2 regions of the Shewanella sp. SP1S2-4 genome follow, and region 2 is predicted to be linked to the other one. Evidence: riboswitches for the same ligand, from Rfam matches in the RefSeq annotation. Region 2 holds a riboswitch; the other holds the start of a gene.

Region 1 (9,618 bases), on a different contig from region 2:
CAGAAATGGTGGGTGATGCCTTTAGACAAGCGCTGATGGGTGAAGCCGTGCCTGAAATAGGAGACACTGATGAGCGCAAATAATTCGGAACTTGGCACAGCCAGTGCAACTCAACACGCCCAAGTAAAAGCGCCTATCGATGTGCAAGGCATTGTTAAGCGCGCGACTGAGCTTAACGATTTCGGTCATTTACTTGAGCACGTTCCCTATGCCAAATTTATTGGTATGAAGGTTGAGCGTTTTGGTGATGAACTGATTTTTAAATTGCCTGCTAAGGACGACAATATCGGTAATCCTGTGTTGCCAGCTATCCATGGCGGCGTCATTGCAGGTTTTATGGAGATGTCAGCGATAGTGCAGCTGATGGTCTTTATGCAAACAGCCAAAGTGCCTAAAGTGGTTGATTTTTCCATCGACTATTTACGTGCAGGACTGCATAAAGATAGCTTTGCAGAATGTCGCATTACCCGCCAGGGGCGACGAGTGGCCAACGTGAATATCGATTGTTGGCAAACCAATCGTAAGCAGCTCATCGCTACGGCACGGGCGCACTTTCTGATTGATTAACTCGTTTTATTGAGCAGATGTTTGAGTGATGATTAAGTCTGTCTTGTTAAGCATAAGTTCAGCACAGTTCGATTAGCTTGTCGTTTAATGGGAAATGATGCGCGCTGGCCGCGCATTTTGTCGCGTGACTGGGAGAAAGAGATGAAACAAATTTATACAGGACTGTTATTGGCCGCGGCGCTGACCTTAGGTGCTTGTGCCTCACATACCGCAGGTATTTCAGTGAGTTCGCTCGGTGAAACCCGTGTCGATAATTCCAGCTTTGCCCGAGATATTGGAGTTGAAAGTGTGGATGCACGCCGAGTTGGCGATTTAGTGCAGGGCTCAGCGCTGATTGTTAGCAAATCATCAACTGACATGCGTGTGCAGTATAAATTCACTTGGTACGACGCCAGCGGCTTTACTATTGAAGATGAAGCGACGAGCTGGAAATCGGTCAAGTTGCATGGCAAGCAACAATTGCAAGTCGCCGCCGTGGCGCCCAATGCCCAAGCGGTTAAATTTGATGTGTACGTGCGCGAAACCTTTTCGAATTAAGCGGTGAGTTCGCCCAGAGAATGCCAGCTATGCTGGCATTTTTCATTTTATGAGGTAAATGTGTCATCCCATCCTATTACTCATGTATACTAGGCGTCGCCAAGGGGTGTTTGCAGCGAATGAATTTACATTGATTACTGCAAACTGAGATGTCAGTTGACGAACCCTTAGAACCTGATCCGGCTAATACCGGCGTAGGAATGGGCCAATCAACAGCACACTTCTGAATCGCTTATTCGTTGCCGGATCTCAAACTATGTATTTGAGGTCCTATGTTAAACAGTAAAACGCTAAACAGTAACACGTCAAAACGTCATTCCCCGTTTTCAACCGTATCGCCCAGCTTGTTTTTAACCCGAGCGCCGCTGGCATTAGCCATTGCTGCTGCGCTGAGCTCTGCTGCATTTGCACAAACAGATGCTATCGATAAACCCGATCCCAGCACTGAGATGGAAGTCATGGTGGTGACGGCGGATTTTCGCAGCTCAAGTTTAGAAAAAATGCCCTCCAGCATTACCGTTATCGACAGTCAAAAAATTCAAGATGAAAGCGCGCAGCACTTTGAAGATCTGCTCAATTCTATCGCCAACTTTAACTGGTCAGGTGGAAGTTCGCGGCCTAAATATTTTCAAATTCGCGGCGTAGGTGAGCAAGAGCAATACCAAGGTGCACCTAATTCTTCTGTAGGTTACATCATAGATGATATCGATTTATCCGGTATTGGCATGGTGTCGAGCATGTACGATCTACAACAGGTCGAAGTGCTACGTGGACCACAGGGCACACGTTATGGCGCGAATGCCTTAGCGGGACTGATTTATCTGAAAAGTAACGACCCCACCGATGTGTTTGAACATGGTGCAGAAGTCTCGTTAGGCGATGATGATTTACGCACGTTTAGCGGTTTCAGTTCTGGCCCATTAACGGATTCTGGCAAGCTACTTTATCGTGTGTCACTGCAGCAACATCAACAAAATGGCTACCACGACAACCTCTATTTAGGTCGTGACGATACCAATGGCCGCGATGAGTTCAGCGGCCGCGCTAAGCTGCGCTGGTATGCGACTCACGATTTGCAGTTTGATTTAACTGTGCTGCACGCCGATTTTGATAATGGCTACGATGTGTGGAGTTTAACCAATTCACCGACCCAGACGACATCGGATCAACCGGGTGTCGATAGCCAGCGCACCACAGGCGCAGGCTTTAAAGCGACCTATTCTGGCGCCGAAACCTTTGAGTTGACCTCGTTAACGTCCTTTGCGAATACCGATCACCATTACAGTTACGATGGCGATTGGTCGAACCCAGAGTATTGGGCTTCTAAGCAATGCAGTGATGACTATGGCAATCTGGCGCCGTGCCAATATGATTATTTTTGGGATAAAACGGGCCAACGTAAAACTGTGTCGCAAGAGTTTCGCTTAAGTTCTACCGAGCAGGGCCGAATCTTTGCGGATAGCACCGATTGGTTGCTTGGTGTGTACGGCATGAATCTGAAAGAAGATAACCAATTGTATTCTGAGTACAATACTTGGCCGGATGAAGTATTAGACTCTGAGTATGAAGCGACGAACTATGCCTTGTTTGGTCAGCTCGATACGGATCTGGGCTCAGATTATGCCTTATCTGTGGGCCTACGTTTAGAGCGCCGTAACAGCCATTACTCAGATACGAATAACGATAATTTCGACCCGAGTGAAACCATGTGGGGCGGTCATATTGCAGTGAGTAAAGTGCTGAATGACTCGCACAACGCTTATGTTCGTGTCGCGCGCGGTTACAAGGCGGGCGGTTTCAACATGACTTTACCTGTCGAATTGAACGATAAAAAAGAGTTTAGTACTGAGACGCTTTATAACTATGAAATTGGCCTTAAATCCCATTGGTTAGCGGGGCTTATCGATACTAATTTGGCGCTGTTCTATATGGACAGACAAGATCAACAGGTGGCGGCATCCCAGCAAGACCCTGATAAACCTCAGCGTTTTATCTTGTTTACCGAAAACGCTGGTAGTTCTAATAACTATGGTGCTGAGTTAGATGCGACCTGGTATGCCACGGATAATCTACAAATTTACTCAAGCTTAGGTTGGTTAGAAACGGCCTACGGTGATTACCAGTATCAGGATAAATACGGCACTGAGGTCGATTTAACTGGCCGCGATCTGGCTCATTCACCACACTTAACCTACAGCATTGGCGGGACTTATCGTACCAATTCGGGCTGGTTTACTAACCTAAACTTAAGCGGTAAGAGCGAGTTTTACTATTCCGACAGCAATGAATCCCGTTCTGAACCCTACACTATCGTCAATGCCCGCGTGGGTTATGAGGCGAGTGCATGGTCGGCTTATTTATGGGGCCGTAATTTGTTCAATGAAGAATACGGTGTGCGCGGTTTCTACTTCGGTAACGAGCCTGATAATGGCTGGGCAGAAAAGCAATATATTCGTTACGGTGATCCGCGTCAGATTGGCGTCACCTTTAACGTTAAGTTTATGTAAAAGCTGATGTAATGGCACATATCACTATGAGCCTATTGGGTTAACTCATGGCTAAGCTGTAGTCCAGCGTAAGGGATACAGCTTCTCTCAAATTTAAGGAATTAAAATGAAACTGACCGCAGAAATTAGCATGTATCCCTTCAATGAGAACTACCTCGATCCGATAAAGTGGTTCATTGGTCGCGTGGATAGCTATCCTAATATCGAGCGCGTGACCAATGCGATGGCAACCCAAGTGTGCGGCGATTATTTAGATGTGATGACTATGCTGGCGACCGAGATGCAAGCCGCCCATGAGAAGTGGGGCAAGGCAGTATTTGTGTGTAAGTTTATCGGTGGTGAGCTGAATTTAGCCCACAGCGAATAATGTTTTAGCGTCATATACGCGACAAATAGGCAGTGAGAACAACACAATGACAGATTTATGGTTAACCTTGGTCGAGAGTATGAATGCGGCCTTTGGTGAAGTCCATGTGATGACCGCATGGGAAGCCTTGGCTGTATTGCTGGCCATGGCATATCTACTGCTGGCAATGAAGGCGAGCGTCTGGTGCTGGGCGGCGGCCTTTGCCAGTACCGCCATTTACACTGTGTTGTTTTGGAAGGTGTCGTTACTGATGGAGTCAGTGCTGAATATCTATTATATGGCGATGGCGCTCTATGGATATTGGCTCTGGACCCAAGGCGGCGATAAACATCAAGGGGTCAAAGTGACCACTTGGCCGCTGAAAACCCACTTGAAGTTGATCGCGGTGACAGGCGTTATTTCGTTATTAGTCGGTCACGGCATGGCGACGTATACTCAGGCCGCATTCCCATATTTAGATGCGGCCACGACCTGTTTTGCTGTGATGACGACCTATTTAGTAGCGAAGAAAGTACTTGAGAATTGGCTCTATTGGGTCGTTATCGACATAGTGTCTATTTACCTTTATCTCAGCAAAGGCTTGATGTTGACCTCGTTATTATTCGTACTCTATGTAGGGCTTGCAGTTGTAGGGTATTTCCTGTGGCGCACTGCGTTAGCCGATGCCCGTGAGGCCAATGCCTTGAAGTTACTCAGTTAATGCTCGATGTCAATGCTGCTAAGCCATACTCAACGCGCGAATCATTCAATACACTCTTGCCCATACTCAAACGAGCTGGGCTTGAGCAAGTACTAAGTATTTGCGAGCTTTCGGGCGGCTTGAGTAATCATAATTATAAGATCACTACGCCAACAGGGTGTTATGTGCTGCGGGTCAATGCCGATGCGGCGGACAGTTTTTGCACCCGCCAGCAGGAGCGTTTTTACTGGCAACAACTCGCCCAAGCTAAACTTGCCCCAGCACTGCTGTGGGTGAGTGAAGATGAGCGCTACTACCTCAGTGATTTTATTGAGAGTGACCTTATTGCGAGTGACTTTATTGAGAGTGACCTTATCGAAAGTGCAGTAGCGAGCGCTGCAGAGTGTGCGGCAATTGAACACAATGTGATTGATAGCGAACGCTTTCAACGTAAACGCTTAATCCATTGGCCTGCCTTAGAGCGCCAAACCAGTGCCGCTGATTTTGTGCTGGGGCAGTCGTCTTTGGGCATTTTACATCACGGCTATTCACAACAAGCTTATTTAAATCATGAGCTTAGTCTGATACCAATACAGCAAGATAAGCATCCCAACTCAGCTGCGCGCTTACTGCTGGAATTATTGCTGCAATTGCGGGAACTGCCCACAGGTCATTATGCCATTAGTATCACAGAGCAATGGCAGGAATATCACCAGCAGATGCTTGCCTATCAGGCATCTCTTGCGCTCACGCACGATTGGAGTGAGCGAGTCGCTAAGCTGCTTAACATCCAAATCGACATCAAACATTGGTGTGATGACTTAGCGGCTTGTTTAATTAAACCGCAGTTTTGTCATCGCGATCTTAATCCCCACAACTTGCTACTCAAAAATAATCGTTTGTATTGTATCGATTTTGAGTATGCGACGGCGTCGCATCCCCTGTGTGAGTTAGCCGTAGTGTTAGCGACCCATGCGTTAACACCTGCCCAGCAAAACGAGTTAGTGACGCAGTATCTGAGTGAACACCCTTATGTCTCAGTAAACGCCGTAGCGGCCGTGCCCGCCGCCATTGACATGTACTGGGTATTTGCCTGTTACTGGGCATTATTGATGGCGGCGCAAACGGAGCCCAGTCGTAGCGCCGACTATCTCGCATGGTTTGATTGTTTTTGGCCGCTCATCACCCAAGCATCATAAGGATGGCTGCTCGATTGGAATCATAAAACAGGCAAAATATTAACATATTGAAAACCTTTATTGGACAAACTTGTTTGATATAAGAGGCAACTTTATATAGGCTCAAGCGTCATATTAGCAACAGTTCTAGGATGGATGATTCAGAATGAAAAAAGGCGTGATGCTACTTGTGTGTCTCTTAGGCTTAAGCGCCTGTTCCACTAAATTCAGTTACCATTTCCTCGATTGGGCCATCGGTTGGGAGCAAGAGGACTACGTTACTTTAGATAAACCACAGCAAAAGGCATTTGACGCCCTCATTGAAAAATTTGTCCTGTGGCATCAATCTAAAGAATTGTCCCACTATGTGGTGCAATTAACCGAAGTCGAAAGCCTCATCAAAACCAATACCTTAACACCAGTATTATGGGCCGAGCATGTGGAGATTGCTAAGCGGCATTGGTTTCGTTTGTTTGAGTTTGCTTTGCCAGAATTACTGCCCATCATCATGTCCTTGTCCGATGAACAGGTGAAGCAAATCCTCGCCAAATTACGGGAAGATGAGCAGGAGCTCGTCAAAGAGTTTGCCGGCAAAACTCCATCGCAGTTACAAAAAGAGGCCGACGAAAACCTTCAAGAGCAATTTGATGACTGGCTTGGCAGTGTGAGTGCAGAACAAAAAGTGCTTATTCATCAGTATAATCAACAGCGTTTATCCACCTTAGATATGTGGCTCGAATACCGCCACGAATGGTTACGTCAGTTTGAAGTTGCCCTTGGCCAGCGCGCCGACGAAGCGCTATTAACTGAGCGTTTGACCCTGTTGATGACGCAGCCCGATGAGCTTAAGTCTGAGCAACATAAAGTATTTTTACGCAAAAATACTGAGGCATTTGGGACCTTACTGCTAGCGATGAACACGAGTTTGTCGGACAAGCAGTCGAAACATTTTTATAAAAAGTTGGGTGGACTCATTCAAGATCTCAATGAGTTGAATCAAGAAGCCATTGAAAAAGAGGCAAGTGCAAAAAAAGCCTAGCTCATGAAAGATTTATTGGCTTGCTAGGGTCTATTCCTGCAAGTAAATTCATCAGTCAAAGAGAGACACTATGCCACTTGCATCCCTTTATCAAAAACTGCTCAATATGAGTCGTTATTTCGATGGTTTAGCGCCATTAGCCCTCAGGATTTACCTTGCGCCCGTGTTGATGCAAGCGGGCTATAACAAGCTCGCTCACTTTGACGATACGGTTGCTTGGTTTGCCAATCCCGATTGGGGTTTAGGCCTGCCAGTGCCGGCGGTAATGGCTGGATTGGCGGCGGGAACCGAGTTCTTTGGCGCTATATTATTACTGCTTGGGCTTGCGACTCGGCTGATTTCTATCCCTTTGATGGTCACTATGTTGGTGGCTGCATTTACTGTGCATTGGCCAAATGGCTGGTTAGCGATTGCCGATGGCAGTTCTTGGCTTGCCAACGACAGAGTGCTTGAGGCTGGGGATAAACTGGCGAAAGCCAAAGAAATATTGCAGGAGCACGGTAATTATGACTGGCTGACCAGCTCAGGTAACTTAGCTGTGCTTAATAATGGTATTGAGTTTGCGGCCACTTATTTCATTATGTTGTTGGCACTCTTCACCTTAGGCGGCGGCCGTTACACTAGCCTAGATTATTTCATCGCTAAGCGCTGCGGGGTTAAGTAAGCCTTTTATAAAGAGCTCACGATTTTAAAGCGCAATCAAAGCGTTAAATCCCATCCATGCGGTGGGATTTTTTTATGTCTCTTTGCCTGCAATTTGCTATGCTTGAACGCAATTTATATCGAACTAGGATAAGAACTTGGACGCTATTGAACTTTTGCTCACCCGTCAATCGACCCCGCGATTAATCGCTCCCGCTCCCGATGCGAGTCAATTAAAAATCATCTTAGATGCTGCCATTCGTGTGCCAGATCATGGTGCATTAGCCCCATGGGAATTTATTATTGCCACGGATCAAGGGTTAAACACCTTAGCCGATATCTTTGTTGAGGCGGCTAAAGCCAGCGGCGCCGACGAGGATTTCGTTAATAAAGCCAAGGGTATGCCAATGCGTGCGCCTATGGTGATCACTGTCGTTGCAAAAACGCAGCAACACCCTAAAGTGCCTGTACTTGAACAACAAATTGCAGCGGGCTGCGCAACGATGGCGATGCAACAAGCGGCTTTTGCCTTAGGCATAGGCGCGGTATGGCGCACGGGCGATTTTGCCTTCGATGCTAATGTGAATGCCGCCTTAGGCCTTGAACCACACGACCAAATTGTCGGCTTTTTGTATGTCGGTACGCCAGCGGTTGTGGCACCCCAAAAACCGCAAAAGGACGGCAGCCAATACGTCCGTTATTTATGAAAAAGCTTATGACTATATTTTTATAAACATTGTCTATTTTTAGTGGAGAAATCCTATGCAAGTGGCGCGTACTCCGAGATTAATCCTGCGGCAGTTAACCCCAGCCGATGCTTCATTTATGTTAGTCTTGCTCAATAGCCAAGGCTTTATTGAGAATATAGGGGACAGGGGAGTACGCACGCTTGTGCAGGCCAAGGATTATATCCTCAATGGACCAATGAAAAGTTATGCCGAATGTGGTTTTGGCTTTTATGCCGTGGTGCTTGCGGAGAACGGATTCACCATAGGAATTTGCGGTTTAATCAAACGGCCGACGCTTGATAATGTCGACATAGGCTATGCATTTTTGCCGCAATATTGGGGTAAGGGTTACGCATTCGAAGCCGCGAAAGCCGCTTTTGATTTAGGCAAAAGTTTAGGTATCGAGCGTATTGTGGCGATTGTGAGCGCCCATAATGGCGCGTCAAAGGCATTGCTGAACAAACTGGGATTACAGTTTGAGCAGTGTGTGCAGCTTAGCCCAGATGATGAGCCAGTTGAACTGTTTAGTTGAATTTAAGCTGTTGTTTATAGTGATTTTTATTTTATTGTAATTCGGCGTTCTTTACTCTAGAATTCTGAAAATTTACTGTTGAGATATGGCAATCATATCTCGTATCGACGCCCCTCGAAAATCAGGCTCATTTAATCCCTCCTTGAGCCCTTGAGTACAGCAAAAGCGTAGCCCTTTTATTGGATGTAGCATAATGGTTTCGCAATTAAGTGAAGCAATGCTGGACGTGATCGCTGATGCCTTAGTAGACAAAGGCTATATCTTTTTACCTGACTTAGTTCCAAACAATATAAGCCAAGTGCTATTGGAAAAAATTCAATCAACGCAAGCACATGAGCTAAAAGCTGCGTCCATTGGTCGTGGCGCAGAGCAGCAATTAAACCCCGACATTCGCCGCGACAGAATACAATGGCTAGAAGAGCACAACGAGCCTGATGCCCAATATCTTGAACTGATGACGCAACTCAAAAATGGCTTAAATCGTCGTTTGTTTATGGGGTTATTCGACTATGAAAGTCACTATGCGGTATATCAGCCTGGGGCATTTTATAAAAAGCATGTCGATGCGCTAAAAGGCAGTCAAAACCGTATCTTAACCACAGTGTTTTTCTTAAATCCTGACTGGAAAGCGGCTGATTGTGGCGAGTTGATTATCTATGATGAAGCTGATATTGAGATTGAACGCATCGCACCTAAAATGGGTCATTTTGTGATTTTTCTCAGTGAGCGATTTCCCCATGAAGTGACTAAAACCTTAGCCCAGCGCAATAGTATTGCGGGTTGGTTTAGGGTCAGTAACAGTGTGCATGGCTTTTAACTTTAGATTTTAACTTTTGCCTCTA
Region 2 (9,618 bases):
CCCAGTGACGCGTTTAGCCGTCATCGGCACGTAGCGAAGCAGCACACCAGCATGAATGGTAAAGTAATCAACACCTTGCTCAGCTTGTTCAATCAAGGTATCGCGGAACACTTCCCAGGTTAAATCCTCTGCCACGCCGTTCACTTTCTCCAGCGCTTGATAAATCGGCACTGTGCCAATGGGCACTGGCGAGTTACGGATGATCCACTCGCGGGTCTCGTGAATATAACGACCCGTGGATAAATCCATGACCGTATCTGCACCCCAACGGGTTGACCAGACGAGCTTTTCCACTTCTTCCTCGATGGATGACGTCACCGCAGAATTACCAATATTGGCATTCACTTTCACCAAAAAGTTACGCCCTATGATCATAGGTTCGGCTTCGGGATGGTTAATATTCAGCGGAATAATCGCGCGGCCACGGGCGACTTCAGAGCGGACAAATTCGGCGGTAATCGGCTCGCCGACTAAGGCACCAAAAGCTTCACCCTTGGCTTTACGATTAAGAATTTCATCCTGTACCTGCGCAAGTGCCATGTTCTCGCGGATCGCCACATATTCCATTTCGGGCGTGATAATCCCTTGACGGGCATAGTGTAATTGACTGACTCGTTTACCCTGCAGCGCTCTGCGTGGGCGGACAATTGCACTCGAACCTGCCTCAAAACGCAGATGGTCTAAACCGTCGTCGGCGAGTCTTTGTTGGGTAAAATCTGAGGTCGCGCAGGGTAATTGCTCTGTGTCGTTGCGGGCTAGGATCCAGTTTTGTCTTAATTTACCAAGGCCTAGACGCACATTGATATCGGCCTCAGGATCGGAATAAGGTCCAGCGCAATCATACACGCGTATTGGCGGATTTTTTTCCATGATAGGCGCATCATCTGTACCGCCGACAAGGGTGTCAGTCTGCAGGATTTGCCGCATGCCAACGCGAATATCGGCACTTGAACCTTCGAGGTAAATCTTTTGTGAATTAGGATGTTGCAGCGGCGCTAACGTATCGATAAAGGCTTGGGCCTGCGCGCGGGTTTCGCGGCGACTCGGCGCCTTAGGCACGATTGATTGACTAGACTCAGCCGATTTATTAGGCACTGTCGATTTATTAGGGATTGTCGATTCTGACGCTGTGATTTCTATCGCATTGGCAGCTACAGCTGGGTTTTGGTTTGAACTGGACATAAGCAATCTCACGTTAAAAAATGGAGTTGCTTGTCTGGAGAATTGCGTTGTTGATAGCTGGGCATGGCAATCAATTTTTGTGACCAACACTGGCTTCAAAAATTGAGTTACCCTGCTCAATAACAATTAAATCTAAACATTAAGGCTTAAAACACTGCTGAGTTAACAGGTGTTCAAGCCGTCTATTTTGGCGATTTAATATGTGTTATTACGCTTGTTTCCTTCGCAGGTTTTAACCTGATCAGGTTCAACGGATCCCGAATAAACGGTCTCAGCCAAGAGGCACTCCGACAAGATGAGTGCGCAGTATAGACAGAAGCGGCAGCAACAAACAAGGAAAAAAGTAATTAAAAGCCTTAAATACCAATCCAAAATAAAGATTCATAATTCATTGTTTTTAATTAATTAAATAAAATTAAACTAAAAAAGTTATAATTAGCATGAAAATAGATCATAAAAGAAAGTCACTATTTATGGGGTTTGAGCATCATTTTATTTAATCGAGATTGAATGGCATCATCAATAGCTTGATTGATTTTTTTGCCACTGCAGTCAAATGGGAAGCCTAAATTTTCGGCGTAAGGATTAACTTGAGTGCCGACTTGTACCACGCGATAACAAGTATCCCCTTTACGCACAATACGATTTGGATCTAAGGGTAAATCTAGGCTCGTTGTGCCACCGAAATCATCGGCGTTAGGGACAAATAACACTTCCATCTCAGGGCTCATTTCACTCATATTCGATTTCCGGGTGAATTTATCGGCCTGTTCAATGACGAGATCATCGAGCGCTTGCTCGCGCTGACGTTCAAAATATTGCTGGGTGAATAAACTCATGTTTGAGCTTGTCGCTATTGTGCTCTCACCTTCTGCTGCGGGCGAACTCTTAGCGCCAAGCTGCGGCTTTATTTCTGTGGTATCAAGCGCATTAGTTGGTTTTTTTGCCGTCACTTCCGCGGGCTGTACTTCACTTTGGGCACTTGATTGAGATTGGCTCGATTGAGTGATGTCCGGTTTAACCGTATCTGGCTTCACTTTTCCCTGATCTACTTTTTCAGGCACGACCTTTTCAAATATTGGCAGAGGCTTAACTTGAGTTGGAGGCGTGGGAACAGTTGTAGGCGTAACAGAACTTGTCATCTCAGTCTTATCCTCGGCCTTGCTCTCTGTTTCTAGCGCAGCGCTTTCAGCCTTCTCTACCGCGGGAGCATAAATAAAATAAGCTTTGAGCGCCGTCACTTTAGGGCCCCGGCTTTCTGTTTCCGTTAATCCAAAGGGATTTAACTGTGGGCGCCACAAAATGCAGATAAGTAAGAATAAACACGAATGCACTAAGAGCACAAAAAAAAGTAGACTTAATCCTTTGAAATACGGCTGACGAGCACGTAAAACGGATCCCGCCCCCAATGCCTGAGCATAGGTTTGTAACGTACAAGACAGTTCAAATTGGGATTCTAATTTAGACTCAGATGCCAAAGCATCACCCTGATCACTGAGGTGATCATCAAATGCAATAAAAGTCTCGCATTCTGGCGATGTGACCGATGACGATGTGACCGAAATAGGCAAATCACTATCAGCATCATCTCCAATCGCTATTGCTGTAGGAGATACTGTCAATAAAGGCGCGGCTTCGGGTTGACGTTGAAAAGGCAAAATCCATCCTTAGGTTTTGTGTAGTCTCAATTGATTTCGATGATGCTAAACGTGGAACCATTGCACTCTAATTCAATATCAATCCAATATCGGGTTGCTGAATATTGAAAGAAAATTATCCAATGATTGCATTTACTTGCGAGTGCTCAACGCAGATTAGAGGAGGCAAACAGGGTAAAGTTCAACGCGAAAGCAACACGTTACAAGCGCAGTGCTAACGCCAATGCTTAATTAGACACTTGTCGGTTTAGGCAAATAAGGCTGGGAATTGGGATCACAATCGCGCTAAATTGAAGGGCAAATGCTTGTTAACTCTTACGTCTTTAAGCGGATAACATCATCAATGCGATACGCTGACGGGAATACAAGACGGCTTTAAAAAGATAAAAGGTGAATACAATAGAAGCCAGCTACCAATTTAAGCTTACAAGTGTACGCTTAAATATGGTGATTTATTTTTCTAACTGATAGACTCAGTCATTATCGTTTGCGAGTGTGTATCTACCATGTCGAGTCAAAGTGTTATCGAACAACAAAACCCAGCTAAAAACCCTGCTAAGTCTGGGCCGTATAGTATTAAAGAAGAGATCGCTAATAGCGTATCCCATGGCTTAGGCGTCATCGCAGGCATAGTGGCATTGGTACTGATGTTACTCAAAGGGCAAGATCATCTAACGCCAACTCAACTAACAGGCGTTGCCATTTATGGTGCGAGCATCATAGTGCTTTTTCTATGCTCAACCTTATACCACAGCGTTAGCCATTCAGGCTGGAAACATAAACTTAAGATCGCCGATCACTGCGCAATTTACTGCTTGATTGCAGGAACTTACACACCTTTGATGCTGATAAGCCTACAGGGGACGCAATCGATAGTGATTTTAACAGCGATTTGGTCGCTTGCGATTGGTGGGGTCCTATTTAAGACGCTATTTATTCACAAATTCAAAAAGTTAAGCTTAGTCTTGTATCTCGCCATGGGTTGGCTATGTGTCACTGTGATGGGCGATTTAACGGCGGCCATGTCGGAGTTGGGTTTCAATCTATTGATCTTAGGCGGGTTATTTTACACTTTAGGGGTGGTGTTCTACGTCGGGAAACGCATTCCATTTAACCATGCCATTTGGCATTTGTTCGTGCTTGGCGGTGCCATGAGTCACTTTCTGTGTATTTATCTGACTGTTATTTAAATGGCTATGATTTACCTGATGGTGATTTAACTGGCTTTAATTTAAATGGCTATGATTTAACTGATGGTGATTTAACTGATGGTGATTTAACTGATGGTGATTTAACTGACTATGACTTAACAGATGGTGATTTATCTATGGGTCAAAGCTAACAGTCGTTAATTATCTATTCAAGCACTTCCTCGAACGCTCTCTCAAACATCGCAATCAAGTACGGCTATTCAATTCAGTAAACAGCGACGCTAATACCGTCGCTTGTTCTGCTCTGCCACAGTGCCGCCAAAGCGCAATAATACATTCTGCGGTACACAAGCCCCCTTCTTGCTGATTACGCCGCAATATAAAGGCGGATTCAGGCATAAGTGGCGACAAACTGACTCGTGCAGCCGTTTTAAGATAGGGGCTCTGGCGCAGCATCTTACGCGCCTCCTGCCAGGTTGCATCTAAAATCACTACTTGGTTAGGCATTCGCTGTGCTGCTATGACTGTAGATTGCGCTGCCGCTAACAACATTTGTGCATTCGAGAGCGCTGGCTCAGCTAACACCGTATCTAAAGCATTATGATCAATGGGCACAGCGGGCTCAGTATCACTTGCTGGAAACAACAGTTTGGCCTGCTGGGATGCGAGCATTGCCACTAAATCGTTATCAGGTGTAGTTCTCGACCAGACGATGCTTTTCACCTCTTCAGGGAATGCGGCTAACGCAAGTTGGCCAGTATTTGTTTTGCGGGTTAACTCGCGTTCGTGGGTCAATAAAATAATCTGCATTGCCTTCCTTGCTGCGGCAAAAGAGTGAGAAATAGCCTTAAACGTCCACTGAGTCAGGTACTGGCTCGAAGCACATCCACTTAAAAGATCAGGTTAAAATAACCGTGTTCAATTGCCAACAAATCATAAAAATCAATTTTGTCGTGAAATAAAATCATAGATTAACACTTTGATTTAAAATATAAAACTTATAAACATTCCAATACTATCTGTTTTAGCAGAAAAGTTTCACGCTCTATTGATTGGCCTTTATGGGGATGATTACGCTGAATATCTTCGTTATGAGCGATAGCTTGATGAATATTAAGCCATTCAGGCCGCATGCCATTTTTTATCTCATGGGCTTCTAATCGAGTCTCACCTAAACCACGCTCGCCCAGTGAGATGTCGATACGGCACACGTAACAGAATGACTCCATGTGCACTACGTTCGCCCCTTCACGATACCAAGGCCGAAACTCTTCGTAACGACCAAAGGGGGCTAACACTTGAATGTCTAGGGCGCCGGTTTCTTCCTGTAGCTCGCGGATCAGTCCATCCTCGAGGCTCTCGCCGTCGTCAATCCCGCCGCCGGGTAAGCTGTAATCGCGATATTTTTGGGTATACAGCAGCAAAATGTCTTCACCCGATAACACTATCGCGCGGGCAGCTCTGCGATAAAAAACGCGTGCCGTCTGTAGGTTAACCGCTGGATCTTGGGTGGTTCTCAATAAACGCATAGTCTTAGCCATTTGCCGAAAAGGAGTCGCAGCATAAACGAAAATGTGCCAAATGCAGATCAAAAACTGTAGCAGAGGCAATAATCACACTCAGTCCCGTTCGAGTGATTAATAGGTTTTAGCGATTAGACTCTTGATTATTAAAGGGTTAAACTAAAATCGTTTTACACATGATGTTAAGATCGCGATGCATCATCTCTTTCGCCTGATTCTCATCTTTAGTGCTCACGTAATGCCTAAACGGCAAAAATGCTCAAGAGCATTCAAACTCACTATGCTCACTCAAGAGCTGGGCCAATTGCTGCTGATAAGCATCAATAATCTCTGGTGTTTGCTTATGCGTGGGCATGCGTTGGTAATGACCAATCACCTGCGACAGATAACGCTGCGCTCGCGGCAAACTTGCTTCATCTAGCATCTGCCACATTAACGAACCCGTAGCACTGATAGGCCGACCATTTGGAGCCGCGATTGTACTGACATGGAGGATTTCGTAGAAACGTTGATTCTCTTCCAATAAGTGTTCCGACTTCAGCCCTAACCCTAAGGCAGTGAGTGATTGCCTGACATAATAATTATGATGCACGGGACACAAAATAAATTCGAGGTGCCGCTGTGGGTGCTTGGCTAGAATTGCCTTCACTAAGTCCACCAGCAGTTCACCGCCCACACCAGCGATGATAATCAACTGTTTATCTTTGTCACTGGTTTGCGCGAGCGGTAAAGCCGCAACATCAAGGCAATGCACTTGCCACTGAGAATGACGACTTAAATTTGGGTCCATGTCTAGGTTTAAGTGTGGGTCTGAGTGTAGGTCTAAGTGTGGATTAAGGCCTGATATCTCTGCGGGGAAGAAACGCTGCAAACGCAGTTCAAGCGCCTGCATCAGCGAAGGGACACAATCGACAAAGTGTACATGGCGGGCAGCGCTCCTTTCTAGCAACAGCATACCGAGTAAACCATGATCGCAGCAGCAATCCCAAATATGATCGTAATGACCACTGATCATGCTGTTTATCTGTTGTAAACGTTGGCTAATTTTCACGGTTTGACCTTATTGCTGCGGCTCCAAATACTGTAAATCCCACGCTAAATTGCATTTTTAAGCAAAAATAAAGCGCGCATTCTACCCGAGTCAAAAGCAAACCACATCTTTTGTTCGTGCCCTCGCAATGCTTCTCGTCACTTCTGTTACGTCACGCCTTAATGTGGTGAATACGTATGCAGGCCGTTGCGGTTAAAAAGCCATCGCCACTAGTATGCTGTGAGTCACATTCATTATAAAAACAAGGATCAAGGAATGTTCATCAAGACCAACCCTATTCAGTTTACTGGCCGTCACTTAACAAAGAGTCACGCTCGCCAGAGCTCATCACGCCAAAAGCGATCGCAAGCGCTATTGTGCCCTACACTTATCGCCCTTGCGGTTACGAGTCTCTTTAGTGCCAACGTATTTGCCAAAACCGTTACCGTCAGCTCACCCAACCAACAAATTCAAATCAGCTTGAGTGACGATACTGGCCGCCCCGAATATAAAATCAATTTTCACGGCAAGACAGTCATAGAACCGAGCCGCTTAGGCTTAGTTTTTCAATCCCTTGGTGAACTCGGTCAAGGATTGCAGATTAACAGCAGCGAGAAAAAAAGTGCCGATGACAAGTGGCAACAACCTTGGGGCGAGCAGGAATGGATCCGCGATCAGCACAATCAACTGACCGCAGTATTAAGCAACGGCAAGGTGCAACTCGAAGTCGAGTTTAAAGCCTTTGACGATGGTATTGGCTTTCGCTATCACTTAGCCCAACAAGCTACCCTTCCCGCTAATTCGCCGCTCTCAATCACAGACGAGTTAACCGAGTTCAATGTCGGCCAAGCCGATAAAGCCACCGCTTGGTGGATCCCGGCCCGTGGCTGGAATCGCTACGAATACCTGTATCGCACTACAGCGCTGAAAGACGTCGATAGAGTCCACACGCCCTTCACCTTTAAACTCGCGGACGGTACGCACTTAAGTATTCACGAGGCCGCCTTGGTTGACTTTGCCGCCATGACCTTAGATCAACAGCGCGATGGCAAGCTTAAGGCCGATCTCACGCCTTGGTCCGATGGCATTCGCGTCAAAACTCAAGTGGGCTTTTATACGCCGTGGCGCACCATTCAAATTGCCGACAGCGCGACTGGGCTGCTCAATTCGCACCTTATCCTTAACCTCAATGAGCCCAATAAACTCGGCGATGTTGCTTGGGTAAAACCGGGGAAATACGTCGGTATTTGGTGGGGAATGCACTTAAATGAAAATACTTGGGGTTCGGGCCCAACCCACGGCGCCACCACCAGCGAAACCGAACGCTATATGGATTTCGCCGCTAAATATCAGTTTGATGGTGTATTGGTAGAAGGTTGGAATGAAGGTTGGGACGGCGACTGGTTCCATAATGGCGATCAATTTAGCTTTACTAAGGCCTATGCCGATTTCGATCTGCCCGCCATTACCGCCTACGGGGCGAAAAAAGGGGTGCGTTTAATCGGCCACCACGAGACAGCAGGCTCAGTCACCCATTATCGCGATCAAATGGCTGATGCCTTTGCCCTGTATGAGCAGCACGGTGTGACCCAAGTCAAGACGGGCTATGTCGCTGATGGTGGCCAAATCAAGCGTATCGATGACAAAGGCATTACCCGTCACGAGTGGCACGACGGCCAGTTTATGGTGGGTGAGTATCTGCACAGCGTCACAGAAGCTGCGAAACACCATATCAGCATCAATAGTCACGAGCCAATCAAAGACACGGGTCTGCGCCGAACCTATCCGAACTGGATCGCCCGCGAAGGTGCCCGCGGCCAAGAGTACAATGCCTGGGGTAGCCCACCAAATAGCCCTGAACATACGGCCATGCTACCGTTCACCCGTATGCTCGCTGGCCCAATGGACTTTACCCCGGGGATTTTTGACTTAGCACCTAAGGGGTTGGATGTGCAAAACCGTGTGCAAACCACCTTGACCAAACAGCTCGCCTTGTACGTTGTGCTCTATAGCCCAATCCAAATGGCAGCGGATTTACCACGCAATTATGAAAAGCACTTAGATGCCTTCCAATTTATCCGCGATGTGCCCACAGATTGGTATCAGAGTGTCGCGCTTGCCGGTGAAGTCGGCGACTATGTGGTCTTTGCCCGCCAAGCGAAGGATCAAGGTGATTGGTACTTAGGTGCACTCACGGATGAAACCGCGCGCAAGGTCACGGTCAAACTGGATTTCCTCTCCCCAAATAAACGTTACCAAGCGCAAATTTACCGAGATGGCGCAAACGCCGATTGGAAAACTAATCCCTATGATTATGTGATTGAGACTAAAGAAGTGAATGCTAAAGATAGCCTAAACCTCGCACTCGCCAGCAGTGGCGGTACAGCAATACGCTTTAAAGCACTTTAGATTTCATCGCGTTCAGTTCAGCGTATTAACTTAAATGCTTAAGCGAGTGTGAAAATACAGAGTAAAAAAACAGAAAGTCACCAAGGATGCACCTTGTCCCTGGTGACTTTTTATTGCCCTCTAACACCTATTGATCCCAATACAAACGTAAAAGTTAACCCTCTTCGAAACGACTTAGTTATGTTGGCCTAGATTCAGTTCGTGCTCATTGGCAGACAAATCGGTATAAATCGAATAAACAGGCTATAAATGCCCTCGCAAACTCACCCACATCGTAGACAGACCATGCCAGTCCAAGTCCAAGGCAAATGCGTACAACCAACACAGGTGCAAAAATGCCTCAGTTAGATTAATCTGACCTTCCTTTACTTGCTTATGGTGCTCAGCTTGCGATATCGGGCAAATTTATTAGAAATGCGCAGCTTTAAGCGTTTCGAGACTGAACTCGCGCACTTAGGCTTTAGCCATTTTCAACCCTTAGCGCCACTTCGCCCTTGGGTGCAGCGCTACTTTCATTTGCGCGTAGCGACTGATTTACCGCAAAGCATTGAGCAGACATTTTATCCAGACGGCGGCACTAGCCTGCATTTCTATTTCCCAACGCCAACACAAACACTGACTCAAACGCTCAGCGGCGAAGAACCTCAAGTGTTATTTCACTGTGG

The links. A riboswitch is a leader RNA that binds a small molecule or an ion and turns the genes downstream of it on or off. The one in region 2 is predicted to bind thiamine pyrophosphate.
Region 1: linked by a shared signal. The riboswitch ahead of Q4Q52_RS18345 (TonB-dependent receptor domain-containing protein) and the one ahead of thiC (phosphomethylpyrimidine synthase ThiC) in region 2 are both predicted to bind thiamine pyrophosphate.

What each region holds. Positions count from the first base shown of each region.
Region 1 covers NZ_JAUOET010000026.1:39,206-48,823, forward strand. Annotated here, with positions in the region: gene Q4Q52_RS18330 (PaaI family thioesterase) at 1-83, shown strand, start outside; gene Q4Q52_RS18335 (PaaI family thioesterase) at 70-567, shown strand; gene Q4Q52_RS18340 (YcfL family protein) at 709-1,104, shown strand; TPP riboswitch at 1,197-1,322, shown strand; gene Q4Q52_RS18345 (TonB-dependent receptor domain-containing protein) at 1,377-3,611, shown strand; gene Q4Q52_RS18350 (hypothetical protein) at 3,718-3,978, shown strand; gene pnuC (nicotinamide riboside transporter PnuC) at 4,025-4,678, shown strand; gene Q4Q52_RS18360 (phosphotransferase) at 4,678-5,856, shown strand; gene Q4Q52_RS18365 (DUF6279 family lipoprotein) at 6,002-6,874, shown strand; gene Q4Q52_RS18370 (DoxX family protein) at 6,945-7,538, shown strand; gene Q4Q52_RS18375 (NAD(P)H nitroreductase) at 7,675-8,223, shown strand; gene Q4Q52_RS18380 (GNAT family N-acetyltransferase) at 8,279-8,776, shown strand; gene Q4Q52_RS18385 (2OG-Fe(II) oxygenase) at 8,970-9,593, shown strand.
Region 2 covers NZ_JAUOET010000003.1:71,724-81,341, reverse strand. Annotated here, with positions in the region: gene thiC (phosphomethylpyrimidine synthase ThiC) at 1-1,182, opposite strand, end outside; TPP riboswitch at 1,384-1,482, opposite strand; gene Q4Q52_RS04480 (hypothetical protein) at 1,650-2,840, opposite strand; gene trhA (PAQR family membrane homeostasis protein TrhA) at 3,347-4,030, shown strand; gene Q4Q52_RS04470 (hypothetical protein) at 4,006-4,182, shown strand; gene Q4Q52_RS04465 (tRNA-uridine aminocarboxypropyltransferase) at 4,238-4,801, opposite strand; gene Q4Q52_RS04460 (NUDIX domain-containing protein) at 4,990-5,520, opposite strand; gene Q4Q52_RS04455 (tRNA (adenine(22)-N(1))-methyltransferase TrmK) at 5,774-6,565, opposite strand; gene Q4Q52_RS04450 (glycoside hydrolase family 97 protein) at 6,821-8,953, shown strand; gene Q4Q52_RS04445 (helix-turn-helix domain-containing protein) at 9,329-9,618, shown strand, end outside.